Regions from separate parts of the Shewanella bicestrii genome, predicted to be linked through region 2. Evidence: predicted binding sites of a transcription regulator. Region 2 holds the regulator's gene; the other holds the start of a gene.
The links. The regulator sigma-54, encoded in region 2, starts transcription at its own class of promoters, with help from an activator protein. The targets are predictions, from matches to a motif close to GTTGGCACGNNNNTNGNNT.
Positions count from the first base shown of each region.

Region 1: a site for sigma-54 is predicted at 1,239-1,257, ahead of flhA (flagellar biosynthesis protein FlhA). Genes of this name have one in related genera too.

Region 1 is NZ_CP022358.1:3,247,890-3,251,063, reverse strand. Features, by position in the region: gene fliR (flagellar biosynthetic protein FliR) at 1-27, shown strand, start outside; gene flhB (flagellar biosynthesis protein FlhB) at 45-1,175, shown strand; gene flhA (flagellar biosynthesis protein FlhA) at 1,294-3,174, shown strand, end outside.
Region 2 is NZ_CP022358.1:3,973,028-3,976,201, forward strand. Features, by position in the region: gene lptB (LPS export ABC transporter ATP-binding protein) at 1-358, shown strand, start outside; gene CF168_RS17435 (RNA polymerase factor sigma-54) at 464-1,939, shown strand; gene hpf (ribosome hibernation promoting factor) at 1,968-2,255, shown strand; gene ptsN (PTS IIA-like nitrogen regulatory protein PtsN) at 2,258-2,701, shown strand; gene rapZ (RNase adapter RapZ) at 2,698-3,174, shown strand, end outside.

The DNA.
Region 1 (3,174 bases), 730 kb from region 2:
CAGTGTCAAGCCGACGGCATACTTTAACCGGATAGGAACGCGTAATGGCTGAAGAAAGTAGCGGCGAACGCAGCGAGGAACCCACCGGGAGGCGCCTCGAACAGGCGCGAGAAAAAGGGCAGGTAGCCCGTTCAAAAGAGTTAGGTACTGCGACCGTGTTGCTTTCGGCTGCGACAGGCTTGTATATGCTCGGGCCTGGGATTGCGAAGGCGCTGTCCAATGTGTTTGAGCGCGTTTTTACCATGGATCGCGCTGCGATTTTCGATACGAACCAGATGTTTAATGTATGGGGCGTCGTGGGAAGCGAGATTGGCTGGCCGTTACTCAAGATTATGTTACTGATTGTCGTGGTGGCATTTATCGGTAACGTATCCCTTGGCGGGATGAACTTCTCCACCCAAGCCATGATGCCTAAGGCCAGCAAAATGAGCCCGATTGCGGGCTTTAAACGGATGTTTGGTGTGCAGGCCTTGGTTGAATTAACCAAAGGGATTGCTAAGTTTTCTGTGGTAGCCATCGCGGCTTATTTACTACTCAGTCATTATTTTAACGATATTTTACTCCTGTCAGCCGATCATCTCCCCGGTAACGTCCATCATGCGCTGGATTTGTTAGTGTGGATGTTTATTCTGCTTTGCTCCTCCGTCTTAGTCATCGTGGTGATCGATGTGCCATTTCAGATCTGGAATCACAACAAACAGCTGAAAATGACTAAGCAGGAAGTGAAAGACGAGTATAAAGATACCGAAGGTAAACCTGAGGTCAAAGGGCGAGTACGCCAAATGCAGCGTGAGTTAGCGCAGCGACGCATGATGGCCGAAGTTCCCAATGCGGATGTGATTGTGGTGAACCCTGAGCATTATGCGGTGGCCATTAAATACGATGTGAAGCGCTCTGCAGCGCCTTTTGTTATCGCTAAAGGTGTGGATGAAGTCGCGTTTAAAATCCGCGAAGTGGCAAGGGCACATAACATTGCGATTGTCTCTGCACCACCGCTGGCGCGGGCAATTTATCACACCACTAAGCTTGAGCAGCAGATCCCTGAGGGCCTATTTACCGCGGTGGCACAGGTTCTGGCTTATGTGTTCCAGTTACGCCAGTACCAAAAAGGTCGTGGCCGTAAACCTATTCCAATCCCTGCTAATCAACCCATCCCTGACGAGCTGAAACACTAGTTAAGTGTTAGGTTAACGAAGAGATAGTTCACAGAGATAAAACCACGACTTGAAGCGCTAGTGGTTGGCGCGTTTTTTGCTTCCAGGCTGTTATACGTCAAAGTTTAGGTATCTGTGAATGGATGTTAAAGCCTCCCTAGGCCAAGTAAAACAGTTGAAACTGAGCTCTTTCAAGGGCATAGGTACGCCAATGCTAGTGCTTGCGGCATTGGCTATGATTGTATTGCCTATCCCGCCGTTTCTACTCGACGTTTTATTCTCTTTTAACATTGCCTTGGCTTTGATTGTTCTTCTTGTCGCGATTTATACCGACAGACCCTTAGACTTTGCTGCTTTTCCAACTGTTTTATTAGTCGCGACATTGCTGCGACTCGCGCTTAACGTGGCATCGACCCGTGTGGTATTACTCGAAGGTCACAATGGTGGTGACGCCGCCGGTAAGGTGATTGAGGCCTTCGGCTCCGTGGTGATTGGCGGTAACTATGCCGTGGGCCTAGTTGTATTTATCATCTTGATTATTATCAACTTTGCCGTTGTAACTAAAGGTGCTGGCCGTATTGCCGAGGTGAGTGCTCGCTTTACCTTAGATGCGATGCCGGGCAAGCAAATGGCCATCGATGCCGACTTGAACGCAGGTATTATTAATCAAGATCAAGCCAGAACCAGACGCGCCGAGGTGACCCGCGAAGCCGATTTCTATGGCGCAATGGACGGTGCATCTAAGTTTGTGAAGGGTGATGCGATTGCCGGTATCATGATCTTAGTTATCAACATTCTCGGTGGGTTTATTATCGGGATTGTGCAGCACGGTTTGACATTCTCCCAAGCCGTTGAAATTTATACCCTGTTAACCATTGGTGACGGTCTCGTCGCGCAAATTCCTGGTCTATTACTGTCAATCGCTGCGGCGTTGATGGTGACCCGTCAAAATGAATCTGGCGATATGGGCCAGATGCTGATCAGTCAGATGTTTGACAGTCACAAGTCGCTCAGTATTGCGGCTGGCGTACTCTTTGTCATGGGGATTGTGCCTGGCATGCCACATATGGCGTTTTTAAGCTTTGCCGTGATCACAGCTGGAGCCGCTTACTTTATCTTCAAACGTAATGAAGCCAAACGTACTAAAGCCCTTGAGCAAGTCAAAACGGGCCCAACGGAAAGAGCCGAAAGAGAACCTAAAGAACTTAGCTGGGACGATGTACACCATGTTGACACTATTGGTCTGGAAGTAGGTTACCGTTTGATCCCATTAGTCGATAAGGGACAAGGTGGGGAATTACTGAGCCGGATCAAAGGGGTACGTAAAAAACTTTCTCAAGAGCTGGGCTTCTTGGTGCCTGCGGTACATATTCGTGACAACCTCGATTTATCACCCAATGCCTACCGCATCTCGTTAATGGGCGTGGTGGTTGGAGAGGCGGATATTCGCCATGACTGCGAACTTGCCATCAACCCTGGCCAAGTTTATGGCAAGCTCGATGGTATCGAAACACGTGATCCAGCCTTTGGTCTCGAAGCCGTGTGGATTGCCCCTGAGCTGCGTGAACATGCACAAACCTTAGGTTATACCGTGGTGGATGCCGCGACAGTGGTGGCAACCCATATTAGCCAAATATTGACGAATAATGCGGCGAAACTCTTAGGCTACGAAGAAGTGCAACAACTGATGGATATGCTTGCTAAGCATTCGCCTAAGCTGGTGGATGGCTTTATTCCTGATGTGATGCCGCTCGGAAATGTCGTAAAAGTGATGCAAAACCTATTAAATGAAGGAGTTTCTGTCAGAGACTTGCGTACCATAGTGCAAACTTTGTTAGAATACGGCACTAAGAGTAACGATACTGAAGTGTTAACGGCGGCAGTGCGTATCGCATTGAAGCGCATGATAGTTCAAGAGATCTCGGGTCCTGAACTTGAAATACCTGTCATAACTTTGGCGCCAGAGTTGGAACAGATGTTGCATCAGTCAATGCAAGCAACCGGTGGCGATGGCCCAAAT
Region 2 (3,174 bases):
AGAGTTCCATATCACCCATATTCGCGATAGCCAAGGCATGTCGTTATCGGGCGGTGAACGTCGCCGTGTCGAAATTGCCCGCGCCTTAGCGGCCAATCCTAAGTTTATTCTGCTCGATGAACCCTTCGCCGGTGTCGACCCGATTTCGGTTATCGATATCAAGAAAATCATCGAACAACTCAAGAGCCGAGGCCTTGGGGTACTGATCACAGACCACAATGTGCGCGAGACCTTAGACGTCTGTGAACATGCCTACATTGTTAGTCACGGAAACCTGATTGCCGAAGGAACTCCCGCAGAGATCTTAGACAATCAGCAAGTTAGGGCTGTGTACTTAGGTGAACAATTCAGGCTATAGTTACTGAAACAGAGCCAATTAGCCTTGAATTTTGGCTTATAAGCGCCATCAATATGATAACAAGCGGCCTAAATTCAAAATAATAACGTAGGGATCAGCGGTAACATGAAAGCGTCACTCCAGCTCAAACTGGGTCAACAGTTAACCATGACGCCACAACTCCAACAGGCCATTCGTCTGTTGCAATTGTCGTCATTGGAACTGCAGCAAGAGATCCAGCAAGCCTTAGACTCTAATCCTCTTCTCGAGCTGGAAGAGGAGCAATTCGACGCGCCTACCGAACGTAAGCAAGATATCGCCGATACCGACTTTAGCGAAACAACGGCCCTGCCACAGGAACAAGACAATTCCACCGTGGACATTGCCGAGTCGTTGACCAAAGAATCCCTGCCCGAAGAACTGCCCATGGATACTACCTGGGATGAAGTCTTTACCGCCTCGCCAAACTCAGGTTCTGGCGCCAGCCGTGAAGATGACATGCCCTTCCAAGGGGAAACCAGTGAAGGCCTGTACGAGCATTTAGAATGGCAGAAAAACCTCACGCCCTTCTCTGAAACCGATTTAGCCATCGCCACCGCGATTATTGATGCCATCGACGATCAAGGTTATCTCACTCAAAGTACTGAAGATATCCTCGAGGCCATGGGCAATCCTGAGATAGAACTGGATGAAGTCGAAGCAGTACTTAAGCGTATTCAACACTTCGATCCCGTTGGTGTCGCCGCAAGGGATTTAAGCGAATGTCTGCTTATCCAACTCTCCCATTTTTCGCCGGATACCCCACACCTCGAAAACGCCCGCATGTTGATCAAAGATCATTTAGATCTGATCGCTGCCCGCGACTTTAGGTTGTTGATGCGTAAGACCAAACTTAAAGAGGACGAGTTAAGGGACAGCATAGCGCTGATCCAAACCTTAAACCCTCGCCCCGGTTTGCTCATCACCCCTGTTGATGAAGAATATGTCATCCCCGATGTATCGGTATCGAAGAAAAACGGTCGCTGGGTGGTCGAGTTAAATCCAGATTACATGCCAAAAATCAATGTTAATCAGCAATATGCAGCCATGGCGCGTAGCACCAAAAGCCAAGCCGATAGCCAATTTATCCGCGGGCATCTGCAAGAAGCCAAGTGGTTTATCAAAAGCCTTGAAAGCCGTAACGAAACACTGCTCAAGGTGGCAAACTGCATAGTGCAATATCAACAGGGCTTCTTCGAATACGGTGAAGAAGCCATGAAACCTATGGTCCTGAACGATATCGCCGAGGCGGTAGAGATGCATGAGTCCACCATTTCACGGGTGACGACACAAAAATACATGCATACCCCAAAGGGACTTTTTGAACTAAAATATTTCTTCTCAAGCCACGTCGGGACTGATGATGGCGGTGAGTGCTCATCCACGGCAATCAGAGCCTTCATTAAGAAACTGGTTGCAGCGGAAAACCAGAAAAAACCATTAAGCGACAGCAAGATGGCACAGCTTCTGGCAGAACAGGGAATTAACGTTGCGCGCAGAACCATTGCGAAGTACCGAGAAGCGATGCTTATTCCCCCTTCCAATCAGCGTAAAAGTTTATAGCCTAAAGTGGAAATCGGAGGACGTTTATATGCAAATAAACCTGAGTGGACACCATATCGAGATTACTGAATCGTTACGGGCTTATGTTGAGGAAAAGTTTTCAAAACTTGAACGTCATTTCGAACAGATCAATAATGTGCACGTTGTGCTCAATGTTGAGAAAATGCAACAAATTGCCGAAGCGAGAATCAACCTCACCGGTGGTGAAGTCTTCGCGACTTCAGAGCATGCAGATATGTATGCTGCCATAGACGTCCTGATCGACAAGCTTGATCGTCAGGTTATTAAACACAAAGAGAAGTTAACAAAACACTAGCAATGGAACTTCGTACCATACTGCGGCCGGAATGCACGACCTGCGCCACTCCGGGCAGTAAGAAAAAGGTACTGGAACTTATCAGCGACTTAGCCGCTGCCCAGTACCCCACCCTCTCATCTCAAGAGATCTTCGAAAGCCTAGTGGCGCGCGAAAAGATGGGGAGCACAGGTATAGGTAACGGCATCGCCATTCCACATGGCCGATTAACCGATATAACACAACCCATAGCCATATTGGTGAAATGTGAGGAGCCGATAGCCTTTGATGCTATCGATAAACAACCTGTCGACATTTTATTTGCGCTGCTGGTGCCTGCTGACCAATGTCAACAGCACTTAAGCACTTTGTCCTGCATGGCTGAAAAGCTCAGCGACAAACAAATATTGAAGCAATTGCGCAAGACGCATGATGAAACGGAACTCTATCAGGTAATCACTGGATGAAACTGGTCATAGTGTCAGGGCGCTCAGGCTCAGGCAAATCGGTCGCACTAAGAGTGCTTGAAGATCTCGGCTATTATTGTGTCGATAATCTTCCGTTGCCGCTGATTGGCAGCTTACTCGAACAGCTCAAGGGCAGTAACGATCTCGTCGCCATCAGCGTTGACGTACGTAACCTGCCGGAGCAAGACAAGGTACTCGTCAAACAGCTCGCAAGCCTGCCAGAGGGCACTGAACTTACCAGCTTCTTCTTAAATTCCAGCGATAAAGTACTGTTAAAGCGCTACAGCGAGACTCGGCGCTTACATCCCTTATCTAAGAGCCGAGTATCACTGCAAGAAGCCATCAAACTTGAAGGCAAATTGCTCGAGCCCCTGTCACAGCAGATGGATCACTACATAGATACCTCAAATCTGAATATCTATGAACTCAGCGACCAAGTACGGCAAATCCTGCTTGGCAGTGTCGATAAGGAA